DNA from 2 places in the Erwinia sp. genome. Region 1 is predicted to be linked to the other one. Evidence: predicted binding sites of a transcription regulator. Region 1 holds the regulator's gene; the other holds the start of a gene.
The links. The regulator Fur, encoded in region 1, represses iron uptake genes when iron is present. The targets are predictions, from matches to a motif close to ATAATAATGAGAACNACTATCAA.
Positions count from the first base shown of each region.

Region 2: a site for Fur is predicted at 937-959, ahead of fepB (Fe2+-enterobactin ABC transporter substrate-binding protein). Genes of this name have one in related genera too.

Region 1 covers NZ_DALZCD010000180.1:714-8,074, forward strand. Annotated here, with positions in the region: gene pgm (phosphoglucomutase (alpha-D-glucose-1,6-bisphosphate-dependent)) at 1-1,193, opposite strand, end outside; gene seqA (replication initiation negative regulator SeqA) at 1,218-1,775, opposite strand; gene ybfF (esterase) at 2,012-2,776, shown strand; gene ybfE (LexA regulated protein) at 2,922-3,203, shown strand; gene fldA (flavodoxin FldA) at 3,344-3,874, shown strand; gene fur (ferric iron uptake transcriptional regulator) at 4,223-4,666, shown strand; gene RTK32_RS14500 (beta-N-acetylhexosaminidase) at 4,728-7,361, opposite strand, start outside.
Region 2 covers NZ_DALZCD010000179.1:478-7,838, reverse strand. Annotated here, with positions in the region: gene fepB (Fe2+-enterobactin ABC transporter substrate-binding protein) at 1-877, opposite strand, end outside; gene cgtA (Obg family GTPase CgtA) at 1,026-2,204, opposite strand; gene rpmA (50S ribosomal protein L27) at 2,484-2,741, opposite strand; gene rplU (50S ribosomal protein L21) at 2,757-3,068, opposite strand; gene ispB (octaprenyl diphosphate synthase) at 3,324-4,295, shown strand; gene RTK32_RS14435 (helix-turn-helix domain-containing protein) at 4,592-4,852, shown strand; gene murA (UDP-N-acetylglucosamine 1-carboxyvinyltransferase) at 4,908-6,170, opposite strand; gene ibaG (BolA family iron metabolism protein IbaG) at 6,241-6,495, opposite strand; gene mlaB (lipid asymmetry maintenance protein MlaB) at 6,621-6,914, opposite strand; gene mlaC (phospholipid-binding protein MlaC) at 6,914-7,361, opposite strand, start outside.

The DNA.
Region 1 (7,361 bases):
AGGAAGGACGCGCCCGCGCTCTCTTCGCCGCCGAAGCCGAAGCTGCCGTCAAACAGACCGTCAACAAACCACTTAAAGCCTACCGGCACTTCCACCAGCTTACGGCCGATGTCGTTGACCACGCGGTCGATCATCGCGCTGGATACCAGCGTTTTACCTACGGCGACGTCTTTGCCCCACTGTGGACGATGCTGGAACAGATAGTTAATAGCAACGGCCAGGTAGTGGTTAGGATTCATCAGGCCCGCAGGCGTAACGATACCGTGGCGGTCATAGTCCGGGTCGTTGGCAAAAGCCAGATCGAACTTGTCACGCAGCGCCAGCAGGCCCGCCATCGCGCTTTCGGATGAGCAGTCCATTCGGATCACGCCATCTTTATCCAGATGCATAAAGCGGAACGTCTGATCGACCGAATCGTTAACGATAGTCAGATCGAGATTGTAGTATTCCGCGATACGCTGCCAGTAGGCGATGCCGGAGCCGCCAAGCGGATCGACGCCGATTTTCAGGCCCGCTTTCTGGATAGCAGGAATATCGATGATCTGGGACAGGCCTTCAATATAAGGCTGGATCAGATCTTTTTCCTGCAGATGGCCGCTGGCCCAGGCTTCGTCCAGCGCCATGCGCTTAACATCTTTCAGGCCGTCTTTAATCAGCTGGTTGGCACGATCTTCCACCACTTTAGTGACGTTAGTATCAGCCGGGCCGCCGTTTGGCGGGTTGTATTTAATTCCGCCATCTTCCGGCGGGTTGTGCGAAGGCGTAATGACGATGCCGTCAGCCTGCGCGCCGCCTGCCTTGTTGTGCTCAAGGATCGCGTTAGAAATGGCAGGGGTCGGCGTATAGCCGTTGTCCTGCTGTACAATCACGTCCACGCCGTTCGCCGCCAGCACTTCCAGTACGGAAATGATCGCCGGTTCGGACAGCGCATGGGTATCTTTGCCTACGTAGCAAGGGCCGGTAACGCCGTTCTTTTTGCGCTCTTCCGCAATCGCCTGCGCGATAGCCAGAATATGCATCTCGTTAAAGCTCTGTCGACCTGCGCTACCGCGATGGCCGGACGTGCCGAATTTCACCGCGTGTTCCGCGTTGCCGATTTCCGGCTGCAGGACGTAATACTGCGCAGTCAATTGTGCAACGTCAATCAAATCGCTCTGCTGTGCTGGCTGCCCGGCACGGGGGTGACTGGCCATTGGCGCTTCTCCCTGACGCTGTGTTTAGAGTGTGCCGCAAACCTTGTCCGACAGCTCCGTAGGGAACTGCATGGACGACATGATATGTTCAATCATGCTGCGTTTACGGCCTGTGTTGGTGTTGGTGATCACCCAATACGGCGTGCCGGGAATATGTTGCGGCTTGGTATGGGTGCCGTTCTGTACCAGGGTTTGCTGATTACCTGCAAAGTAGACGCGTGTGCGGCCATGTAATGACTCGGTGGCCGCGGCAAATGCTTTGGGATCCAGATTGTATAAAGTCGACAGGATTAGCATAAAGCGATTTACCGCTTTCTTCTGCTCCGCATATTCATCCGACAGCAGCAGCTCGCGAACGGCGCGAACGCGTTCCTGCGGGCGAGACGTCTCTTTCACCCCATTTTCCTGTACGCTGGCGACAGGCGCGGGCGCAGCCACAGCCGCAACAGGCGCTTTCGGTGCCGTCTGGCCAGCGGAAAATTTCAGCATGCGACGTAAAATGTCGGAGGCGCTTTCACCAATATGCTGAGTGTGGCTGGCGATATAACGGTAGAGCTCTTCGTCGACTTCAATAGTTTTCATCTTGATCCAGTACGATTATTGCTGATAAGAGCCGGTTAGCAACCTGTTTTACAGAGGCGCGAAAAGACCAGCCCTAACACGAGGATTATAAAGTTAAATCCTGCCGGGTTATAGCGCCAGCCCCGATTGCGGACAAAAGTCAGAATATGCCGTAAAAAGATCGGGTTGGTCGCGGCGGCAGAAAATCGCTGTTTTATGATAACCTAACCCCTCGTTTCCTCTGTAAGAAGTTTGCCATGAAATTGAATTTCCGCCTGCAATCTGAACAAACAGCCGTTTCTGACGTGCCCGTCGTGCTTATTCACGGCCTTTTTGGCAACCTGGACAACCTTGGCGTGCTGGCGCGCGATCTGAAAAAGGATCGCCGCGTTATTCAGTTGGACGTACGAAATCATGGGCTTTCGCCGCGGTCAGATGAAATAAGCTACGCCGCTATGGCGCAAGACGTGTTGGAAACGCTGGACGATCTCAGTGTCGGGCAGGTTGATATTATAGGCCATTCCATGGGCGGGAAGATCGCCATGACGCTGGCTTCCCTCGCGCCGACACGCGTCAGGCAGCTGGTGGTTATCGATATCGCGCCGGTAGCCTATCGGGAACGCCATCACGACGTTATTTTTGCCGCGCTGGCCGCCGTCAGCGAAGCAGGCATTACCCAACGGCACGATGCTGCGGCACTGATGCGACAGACAGTGGATGAAGAAGGTGTGATTCAATTCCTGCTGAAATCTTTTCAGGCGGGCGAATGGCGTTTTAATGTGTCTGCGCTCTGGCAGAATTACGATCGGATTATCGGTTGGGAAACGCTTCCTGCCTGGCCCCACCCCACGCTTTTTATTCGGGGTGAACATTCGCCCTATTTGCAGGAAGCGTATCGTGACGAGCTGCTGGCCCAGTTCCCTGCCGCTCGCGCCCATGTGATTACCGGTGCCGGTCACTGGGCGCATGCCGAGAAACCTGATGCCGTTTTGCGCGCCATCCGCCGCTTTTTTGCCCTGTGAAAACAAATGTTTTAGTAAAAGGTTAAATAATTGTCGTCGCGACTTTCGCCAGGGTATGATGGCGCGCTAAAATTTGTCGACGGCACCGGCCGCAAACGCTAACGGCTCAATCCATCAGAACTCCAGCCTTCAGTATCACGATTCTATGGCAAAAGAAAACACGGACCGCACCACGATCGATCTGTTCGCAGACGAGCGTCGTCCGGGACGACCCAAAACTAATCCACTGGCACGTGATGAGCAGTTGCGCATTAACAAACGCAACCAGCTTAAGCGTGATAAAGTGCGCGGGCTGAAGCGCGTAGAACTGAAAATGAACAGTGACGCGGTTGACGCCCTGAACCAGCTCGCCGAGCAGCGTAATATGAGCCGCAGCGAGCTGATAGAAGAGATGGTCATGGCGCAGTTAGCCAGGCCTGAGCGCTAAACCACGTGCAACGGTAAAGCACAAAGCGACAAATGCAGGCGGATTAGCCGTTTATCCCCCTGTAGCTGTCTGCTATTATTGCCTTAACATTTTCAGGCTAGCCGCCGCATATCATTAAGTTTCAAGAGGTTATTAAACTCATGGCAATCGTAGGCATTTTCTTTGGCAGCGATACGGGCAATACGGAAAACATTGCAAAAATGATCCAGAAGCAGCTCGGTAACGAGGTGGCTGAAGTTCATGATATCGCTAAAAGCAGCAAAGAAGACCTTGAAGCCTTTGATATTTTGCTGCTGGGCATCCCGACCTGGTACTACGGCGAAGCGCAGTGTGACTGGGATGATTTCTTCCCTACCCTGGAAGAGATCGACTTCAACGGCAAGCTGGTTGCGCTGTTCGGCTGTGGCGATCAGGAAGACTACTCAGAATATTTCTGTGACGCGATGGGTACTATCCGCGACATTATTGAACCTAACGGCGCGGTCATCGTGGGTCACTGGCCGACCGAAGGCTATGATTTTGAAGCGTCGAAAGGCCTGGCGGATGATAACCACTTCCTGGGCCTGGCCATCGACGAAGATCGTCAGCCAGAACTGACCAACGAACGTGTGGAAAAATGGGTCAGGCAGATCTCGGATGAACTGCAGCTTCAGGATATTCTCGAAGCCTGATAACGTTGGCCTGGTGGGCAATCCCCCACCGGGCCAACGCTTTTTCCTATAGAAGTAATAGATACATATTTGTAACTTTTACCGTCAAAACGGTACAATAGCCTTGCTCCGCCTCCGCTTCTGCGGCGCCGTCAATCAGGCAGAGCGAACTGACAACCCAGCGTATATGGGTGCTTGCTTTTCCGGACGTAACGACTTCTTATCCTTACATCCCCTGATGGTTTTGCATCTCCGCTGTGGTTTCTTCAAGGCATCGGTTCTATAATGAGACGCTCAGCTTTTGCGTCGACCGATGCTCACGGCTTTTCAGCCACTTAGTGACCAGCAAAGTAACAGGACAATATCCGCATGACTGACAATAATACCGCATTAAAGAAGGCCGGCCTGAAAGTCACGCTTCCTCGACTGAAAATTCTGGAAGTGCTTCAGGAACCCGCGTGCCATCATGTCAGTGCGGAAGACTTGTATAAACGCCTGATCGACATGGGCGAAGAGATTGGCCTGGCAACCGTTTACCGCGTGCTGAACCAGTTTGACGATGCAGGGATCGTTACCCGCCATAATTTCGAAGGCGGCAAATCCGTTTTTGAACTTACCCAGCAGCAGCATCACGATCATCTGATCTGTCTGGACTGCGGTAAGGTAATCGAATTTAGCGACGAGTCTATTGAGTCCCGCCAGCGTGATATCGCTACCAAACACGGTATCAAGCTCAGCAACCACAGCCTCTATCTTTACGGCCACTGTGCTACCGGCGACTGTCGTGAAGATGAGACGCTGCACGATAAGTAACGCGTTGCAGTAAAAAAACCGGTGATCGCTCACCGGTTTTTTTTTGCCTGTCGTGTGGTTATTATAGGGTTTCTACACGACTGAAACGCTTGCCGTCGCTGCTGACGGCGCGAATGAATACCTTGCCGGAAACCGTTGGGCGAGCGTCATCGCGGTAGCGTTGCCAGCTGTTGCCACCGTCAAGCGAGTACTCAATAGTCACGCCCGGCAGAGCGATATTGGCCTGCAGCTTGCCTGCGGTAATTTTCGCGCCCGGCTGCGGCAAGCGATAGTGGATGCCGGCTTTATCCATTTTTGCCAGCTCGCGCTGTCCCAGCAGATTGGCATAGCGCTGCCAGTCCTTGTTGAGCGCTACGCGATCAACGTGCTGTGTTTCGCCACCTTTGTATTCGCGTCCGGCCTGATAAGCCTGCTCCCAGCCTGCTCGATGCCAGCCACGCTCCGCAACGGCCAGGACTCGAGGGAAAATCATCCCTTCCATCTGCTCATCGGTCCGTACAGTTTCGCTCCAGAGCTGAGCGGAAATACCGTAGGCTCCCGGCCATGGCTTGTCGGATTTAGCGTCGAAGAAATTGCCGTCACGATCCACCGATGTCTCCGCATTCTGTGGCAGATTATCCGGCGCAAAGCTGAACATTTTGCGCTCGTCGTTGAAGCGGGTCCCCCAGTAATAGCCCCTTTCCAATGGATTGACCTCGTACGGGAAATCCATATAGAGATAATCCGGATTGGAAACGATCACCTCATAGCCTTTGTTGGCCCAGTCATTAATGCTGTCAAAGCCGCCCCAGAAAAGCGTGTCCCAGAAATTGACGCCGATGCGTTTGGTGGCAAAGTCCCGGGCGCCTTTCGCTTTTTTCAGGCCATCCTGCCATGCCTGCATCCTTTCAATACCGTGCGCGTTCACCCGCTCGCTGACCTTTTTGCCAAAATAGCTGGGCAGGTGATCCATATCGACAACCTTGCCTGATTTTACCAGCGCCTGACAAACCTGCGATTTCGCCCAGGGCTTGTCCTGCCTGCTCAGGTCGACACGGCCCTTGCCTGCTTCAGGATTAGCTGCATCGGTATAGCCTGGCCCCAGGTAAATATTTTTTGCCTCGTCGCCGCCAAAGTGCCAGGTGATCAACGGCACGCCAGCAGCCTGATGCATCGCCTGGATTTCGCTAATGACCTTATCCACAAAGCGCATGGACGAATCCAGGCAGGGGTTCAGGTAGCTGGTGCGGTCGTAAAACTGTACGGATGTTGTGTTTGAGGTATCGGTCGGATCGACCAGGCGATACTCGTTTGCCTCTGCCGTTTTCCCTTCCTTCATTAACCGCTTATAGCGGGCTTCCAGAGAAATAACCGCTGCTCTGGCGTGAGCAGGCATATCGATTTCCGGGATAACCTCAATGGCGCGTGCTTTGGCATAACGCAGGATATCAATGTAATCATCGCGGGTCAGATAGCCGTTACCCGGCGCGTCGGCGAAGGGCCCGGATCCCAGCTGCGGCAACAAACAGCGCTGCTCCGTCAAATCGTGGCAGCGTTTAGAGCCGATTTCGGTCAGCTCCGGCAGGCCGGGGATTTCAATACGCCAGCCTTCATCATCACTCAGGTGAAAATGGAATTTATTGAGCTTAACGGCCGCCATCTGATCCAGCAGGCGCAGCACCGCCTCTTTGCTGTGGAAATTGCGCCCGATATCGAGAAAAATACCGCGGTAGGCCATACGTGGCGCATCGGTGACGTCCAGCGTAGCGATTTTCTGTTCGCCACTGGCCGGCAACAGCGACAGGACAGACATCATGCCATAATAGACGCCCGCTTCGTCAAACCCTTCTATCCGTGCCTGCTGGTCGCGAATGCTTAGCCTGTAGGCGCCGGACACCGCCTCGTTGCCTTTGAAAGCATCGGGAGCCAGCGTGCTTTTAATCACGTATCCCTGCGCGTTTTCCACCACGCCCAGCAAAGCGAAACGCTCTCTTACCGCTTCCGCCGACTCGACGCTAAGTCCTTTCAACTCAAACTGTACGCCCCGACTTAAGTCCGCATTTTGCGAATGCAGCGTAATATGCAGTGGCGTCGGCAGAATCTGTCCGCGTAATGCTTCGGCCGCAAGCTGGACGGTATCACTGTTTTTTTCGAAGCGGCTGGCAGGCGTCATCAGTACGTTGCGATCGTCCGCCGTTCGCTTCCAGTGGGTATCCATTGGCGAGACAAACGTGGTCAGATTTTCCGTATTCGTGCTGGCGATAATTTCAGGCCGGGCGTTTTCAGAGGTGACATACCAGCGTGGCATCACGTCCGTGATAAAAAGCTGCCAGTATTCGTTAACGAGGGGAATTTGCACCGATTCACCGGCGGCAAACCCCTTAAATTTTTCGGTCGGCTCCAGCCGCGTCAGATCGCCCACCACGTGCACCATGCGGAACTGGTCATTATCCACCCGCAGCGTCTGGCGGATATTGGACAGCCAAATGACCCAGTCTTTGCTGGTAACGGCTTCGCCGGGGTTAGTTAAGGTAATCGTTGCCCGATTACAGGAAGCCCAGTCCGCGCCTGACGCCGCACAATCAATGCCGTGCAGCGCGGCATGGTTATCGTTAACGGTATACTTAACGCCAAACTGGCTGATTTGATTGACGACGTGCTGATCGGCTATCGCGCTACCGCTGGCCATCGCCATCAGCAGCGCGGTTGCCACGAG
Region 2 (7,361 bases), on a different contig from region 1:
AAACCTGCTTATTTCGCACCGCCGGGGAATGGGCTACCAGCGGCTCGGCCAGCAGCGCTGCTTGCGCTTTATCGCCTGCGGCGAACAGCAGGATCGACTGTCCCGTCAGACCCGTGACCAGGTTTTCCCCGCTTACCGGGATAATGTCCCGGCGCTTAAGACGTTGGCTCGCCTGGCGTAGCACGGCTGTCGGTTCTGCCAGGGTAAAGCCAAGCGATGCCAGCAATTTTCCCTGAGCAGATGCCGGGGTCCAAAGATTGACCAAATGAATAGCAGGATTGTAGACCAGCGCGGAGACGGGCTGCGGGGGCAATTTTAGTTTCGCTTTGACCTCTTGCTCACGCCGGGCGTAGCGCTGAATGGAAGCTTCCGCCTCCGCCTCTTTACCCGTAGCCTGCGCCAGCACGCGTTCAACTTCCTGCCAGCTTTTATCGTCATAGTTAACGACCAGCGTCGGCGCCAGTGCGGCCAGGCGGTCATAGAACGGCAGCGCCGAGTCGTTACCGGTGGCGCTGACGATAATCAGATCCGGATTTTCGGCAGCAATCGCTTCAAGATTAGGTTCACCGCTATAAAGCCGCTTCACCCCTTTTTCTGCCGCCACTTTTCCCCACTGGCGAAAAAACCCCTGGTCGTCGGCGATACGGTGACCGGGCAGAGTGGCTCCGCTGGCGATAACCGGTGCCCCTATTGCCAGCAGCGAGCCGGTCAGCGTGACGCTGGTAGAAAGGATCCGTTCAGGCTGCTTCTTTAACACTATCTCGCCCTTAATGCCGGGAAGATGCCGCGGCCAGCCTTCTTCGGCACGAGTTGAACCAATCGACAGCAGCGAGACAGCAAGGATCAGGGAAAAGATTCGCAGAGTGGGAGTACGCATGGGTCAACTCATTCAGACGGAGCAAAGCGTGAGGCTTTGCAAAGAATCGGATAGAGAAGATGATAATGATTATCTTTCTTATCGGGAAGGAATAATTACGCCCCTGTTTGCCGCAACAGAAAGGGCGCCATTTGGCGCCCTTTGCGGATTAACGCTGGTAGATGATTTCGACGCCTTCGTCGTCTTCATCATCCCAGTCGTCATCCCAGTCGTCGTCTTCTTCCACCGCCGTTTCAGCTTCTTCCAGCTGCTGGCGATGATAGTCGTCCCACATGAACTCGACTTTTTCCGGCTGCTTCTCTTCGACTTCAGCCTCTTTTGGATGGGCATTCAGGAAGGACATCACGTCCCAGCACAGCGGCGTGACGCCAACGCGGTTGGCGGCCGAGATCAGATAGTATTTATCCGTCCAGCCCAGCGCGTCGGCAATGGCTTTCGCACGGGATTCCGCTTCTTCCTGATCCAGCAAGTCAACCTTGTTGAAAACCAGCCAGCGAGGCTTATTGAAAAGCTTCTCGCTGTATTTTTCCAGCTCGCCCAGGATGATGCGGGCATTTTCTACCGGATCGGTTTCATCAATTGGCGCCAGGTCAATGGTGTGCAGCAGTACGCGGCAGCGTTCCAGGTGCTTAAGGAAACGGATACCCAGACCCGCCCCGTCAGAAGCGCCTTCAATCAGGCCCGGAATATCGGCCACGACAAAGCTCTGCTCGCTGTCCATACGCACCACGCCCAGGCTTGGCACCAGGGTGGTAAACGGATAGTCCGCCACTTTAGGCTTAGCCGCGGAAACGGCGCGGATAAAAGTAGATTTGCCCGCATTCGGCAAGCCCAGCATCCCTACATCGGCCAGCAGCATCAGTTCCAGCTGAAGGTCGCGCTTCTCGCCCGGCGTTCCCATCGTTTTCTGACGAGGCGTACGGTTAACGGAAGATTTAAAGCGGGTATTGCCCAGGCCATGCCAGCCGCCTTTAGCGACCATTTGCTGCTGACCATGCTTCATCATATCGCCCAGCGTTTCGCCAGTGCCCTGATCGATGATGCGGGTGCCCACCGGCACTTTGATAATAATATCTTTACCGCGCTTACCGGTGCAGTCGCGGCTCTGGCCGTTTTGCCCGCGCTCGGCACGGAAAGATTTTTCAAAGCGATAATCGATAAGGGTATTCAGGTTCTCGTCGGCCTGCATATAGACGTCACCGCCATCACCACCGTCGCCGCCATCCGGGCCGCCCCTGGGAATATATTTTTCACGACGGAAACTGACGCAGCCATTGCCGCCATCACCCGCAGCAACGAGGATCGTCGCTTCATCAACAAACTTCATGTTACTTCTCCGTAAATCATTTGCCCGCTGCTGGCAGGATGATCCGTCGCGGCTCGCAGGCCTTATGACGGCTGTCCGGGGCGCAGCCCTCGCGTCATTTCCAGACAGGGGATCGCCTTAAGACATCATGCAGCTGAATACAAAGTGTACAGCAAAGGGTTTTACTGGCAACCTGATTGGCGCGCCAGAGGCAGAATGTAAAAAGCCCCGCAATCATAGCGGGGCTTTTTGATTCGCTGCTGAAAGCGGTATCAGGTACCGCCTTCAGGCACGAAAACCTTACTCAGCAACGATGCTGATGTATTTACGGTTGTTCGGGCCTTTCACTTCAAACAGGACCTTGCCGTTTGCCGTAGCAAACAGGGTGTGGTCACGGCCGCAGCCTACGTTGGTGCCCGCGTGGAATTTGGTGCCACGCTGACGAACGATGATGCTACCTGCCAGAACGCTTTCGCCACCGAAACGCTTAACACCCAGGCGTTTTGCGTTGGAATCGCGGCCATTTCGAGTGGAACCGCCAGCCTTTTTATGTGCCATTTGTCAGATCTCCTCTTAGGCGCTGATGCCAGTGATCTTCACATCAGTGAACCACTGACGGTGACCCTGCTGCTTACGGTAGTGTTTACGACGACGAAACTTAACAATCTTAATTTTGTCGCCACGACCGTGAGCAATGATTTCTGCTTTGATCACGCCGCCTGAAACTAAAGGTGCGCCGATCGTAACTTCTTCGCCGTTGGCAATCATCAGAACCTGGTCGAATTCAATCGTTTCGCCGGTTGCGATGTCCAGCTTTTCCAGGCGAACGGTCTGACCTTCGCTCACTCGGTGTTGTTTACCACCACTTTGGAAAACCGCGTACATATAAACTCCGCTCTCGCGCTTGCCGTCTTGAGTTCAGGCTGCGCTATAAATATTCACAATAGGGCGCGAATTCTACGCAACTTCGCACGCGATGACAAGTGCCTGATAACGGGTATTGCAGAAAAAAAACGCAAAGCACAGGCAAATGTTTCACAGTCGTCATTTTCAAGTACAATCTGTTATACATTACATGCCGCAGGCACGGGTAAAGACGCTTATCATTAGCCGCATAGTGGGCAATAGCTGAAAAGACTGATGAACTTAGAACAGATAAACGAACTCACCGCGCAAGACATGGCGGACGTCAACGCAACCATACTCGAGCAGTTGAATTCTGAGGTTTCCCTCATCAATCAGCTGGGTTACTACATCATTAGCGGTGGAGGCAAGCGCATCCGTCCGACGATCGCCGTTTTGGCCGCACGTGCGCTTAATTACTCAGGTAAACAACACGTTACCGTAGCAGCGCTGATAGAATTCATTCATACGGCCACCCTTCTGCACGACGATGTGGTGGATGAATCGGATATGCGCCGTGGGAAAGCCACCGCCAATGCCGCTTTCGGTAACGCTGCCAGCGTGCTGGTCGGTGATTTTATCTATACGCGCGCTTTCCAGATGATGACCAGCATTGGCTCTCTGCGAGTGCTGGAGCTGATGTCTGAAGCGGTTAACGTCATAGCAGAAGGCGAAGTCTTGCAGCTGATGAACTGCAATGACCCTGATATTACTGAAGAAAGCTATATGCGGGTGATTTACAGTAAAACGGCTCGCCTGTTTGAAGCCGCAGCGCAATCTTCCGCTATTCTTGCTGAGGCCACGCCGGAGCAGGAAAAGGCGTTGCAGGATTATGGCCGCTATATCGGCACCGCTTTCCAACTTATCGACGATCTTCTTGATTACAGCGCCGACGGTAAAACGTTGGGGAAAAACGTTGGCGACGATCTCAGCGAAGGCAAACCTACCCTACCGCTGCTGCACGCCATGCGTAACGGTACGCCAGAACAAACCGCCATGATCCGGGGTGCGATTGAACAAGGTAACGGCCGCCACCTGCTGGAACCGGTACTGGAAACCATGCATCAATGCGGCTCGCTGGCCTGGACGCGCGAATCGGCAGAACGCGAAGCCGATAAGGCGATTGCCTGTCTGAATGTGTTACCAGAATCCCCCTGGCGAAGCGCGCTGGAAGCGCTGGCCCATATGTCTGTTCAACGCGAATTTTAATCCCAAAGCGCGGTCAGCCGCGCTTTCTTTTCCTTGCCTGTTCCGCTTTCTGGATCCCTTTTTGTAATGTAATGCATCACGCTATTACGTAACTTTTGCGCATTACGCCTCAAAAACAAAACGCCGCTTAAATATTATTGGAAATATATTGCCAATTATTGCTATAAATCTGGCTGCAATATTTAATGATTAACCTATTAAATATTCTGATTAAGTTCGCAATCAATGCCGTAGCGACGGCAATACTGCGTTCTGACGTTTCCAGAAAAAGCGATGCGACCATGGAGGAAAAGCAGATGCTGGAAAAGAAAGCCGACTGGCATAACGCGGATATTATTGCAGGTCTGAAAAAGAGAGGCACGACGATGGCCCAGGTGTCACGGGAAGCCGGACTAAGCTCGTCAACGCTCGCAAACGCGCTGTTCAGGCCCTGGCCTAAAGGTGAATGGATTATTGCCAATGCGCTTAACATCCATCCGGCCGAAATTTGGCCCAGCCGCTACTACGACCCAGTGACCCATAGCCTGCTCGATCGCAAGAAGCTAATTCGCTCATAAAAGAAAGGCGGTAGATATCTACCGCCCCTACAGCAACTTACCGTGCGCGGTTACGCTATTCTTCGCCGCTTACGCGCTCAATGTTAGCGCCTAATGCTCTCAGCTTGTCTTCGATATGCTCATAACCACGGTCAATATGGTAGATACGATCCACAATCGTAGTGCCTTCCGCAATGCAGCCAGCCAGTACCAGGCTTGCTGAGGCGCGCAGATCGGTAGCCATAACCTGAGCGCCCGATAATTTTTCCACGCCGTGACAGATCGCCGTGTTGCTTTCGATTTCCGCGTGTGCGCCCATGCGGATCAGCTCCGGCACATGCATAAAGCGGTTCTCGAAAATGGTTTCGGTGATCACACCAGTGCCTTCCGCCACCAGATTCAGCAGGCTGAACTGCGCCTGCATATCGGTCGGGAAACCGGGATGCGGTGCGGTACGGAAGTTGACCGCTTTTGGCCGCTTGCCGTGCATATCCAGACTGATCCAGTCGTCACCGGTTTCGATATCGGCTCCCGCTTCGCGCAGCTTAGCCAGTACCGCATCCAGCGTAGCTGGCTGCGTGTCGCGGCAGATAACTTTGCCGCCCGAAATCGCCGCGGCAATCAGGAAAGTGCCGGTTTCAATACGATCTGGCAACACACGGTAAACACCGCCGCCGAGGCGCTCGACGCCTTCGATAGTGATGCGATCGCTACCAGCGCCGGTAATTTTTGCGCCCAGCGTGTTCAGGAAGTTCGCCGTATCAACGATTTCCGGCTCGCGAGCGGCATTCTCAATCACGGTAGTACCGGTAGCCAGCGTAGCGGCGCTCATGATGGTGACGGTAGCGCCTACGCTGACCTTATCCATCACGATATGCGCGCCTTTCAGGCGCCCGTCTACGGATGCTTTGACATAGCCTTCTTCCAGCTTGATCTCGGCGCCCAGCTGCTCAAGGCCGGTTATATGCAGATCGACCGGACGCGCGCCGATAGCACAGCCGCCGGGCAGAGAAACCTGCCCCTGACCGAAACGCGCTACCAGTGGGCCAAGCGCCCAAATCGAAGCACGCATGGTTTTCACCAGATCGTAAGGCGCGCAGTAGACGTTGACGTCGCTGGCATCCAGATGCACCGAGCCGTTGCGCTCTGCTTTTACGCCCAGCTGGCTCAGCAGCTTCATAGTCGTATCAATGTCCTTTAGTTTCGGGACATTCTGAATCTCTACGGGATCGGACGCCAGCAGAGCAGCGAAAAGAATCGGCAGCGCAGCGTTTTTAGCACCGGAAATGGTCACTTCCCCGCTTAAACGGGTCGGGCCCTGCACACGAAATTTATCCATTAAACCTGCTCTCAATTAATCAGCTATAGAGTGCGGCCTCTTCATCGCCCGGAGCGATGAAGATGGCGACTTAAAAACCGTTCAGCTTACGGTCACGTGCCCATTCTTCCGGCGTATAGGTTTTGATGGACAGCGCATGAATACGGTTGTCAGCAAGATAGGCCGCCAGCGGCGCGTAAATTGCCTGCTGTTTTTTCACGCGGCTCAGTTCGCCAAACATCTCGCCTACGGCGATCACCTGAAAGTGGCTGCCATCGCCGGTTACGATAGCTTCCTGCAGTGGCAGCGCGGCCATCAGCACGGATTGAATTTCACTAGTTTCCATGGGATTTTCTAAATTCGGTTGAGGATAAACAGGCCTACATAGTAGTGGAAAGCGGAGCTATCTTAAACAGGCAAAAAAGCCTCCGCGGGTGCAGAGGCTTTTTCATCAGGAACGCGTCCGTGCTGTCAGCGTTCGGCGGTAATGAACTGCTGCAGATTATAGAGGGCGATCAGTGAACGCAGTTTGTCCGTAATGCCGGTAAAACCCGGCGCTTTCCCCTGCTGTAACGCGATTTGACGCAGATGCACCAGCAGGGCCAGCCCGGCTGAATCGACCCTGTCCAGCGCGGAGACATCAATGGTATCAATCTGTTTCATCACCGTTTCACGCTGCTGCCACAGAGGCAACAGCGTTTCTCGCTCCAGCTCGCCCGTCAGATGCAGCCGGTTGGCCTCAATGCGCCAGTTAAGCGAGTCCATTACTGCTGCTTGTCCAGCGTAATAGGCTGGCTGGCGGCATTTTTCAGCACGTCGGTCAGGCCATCAACGCCTTTCTGACGCAGGATGCCCGCCCACTCGTTCTGCTTGGTAGAAATCATGCTGACCCCTTCCGCAATCATATCGTAAGCCTGCCAGTCGCCTGTCCGGCTGTTTTTACGCCATTGGAAGTCCAGGCGAACCGGCGGACGTCCATTGGGGTCGATAATAGAGACACGAATGGCAATGATGTTAGCGTTGGCATAAGACTGCTCAGGTGCGATCTGATAGGTTTGACCGTGATAGAGCGCCAGCGCCTGGCCATAAGCCTGAGCCAGATAGTCGCTAAATGCTTTAAAATAGGCCTCGCGCTGCGCAGGCGTCGCTTCTTTGTAATAACGACCCAACACTAACGCGCCGGCATATTTAATCTGTACGTAAGGCAGTAGC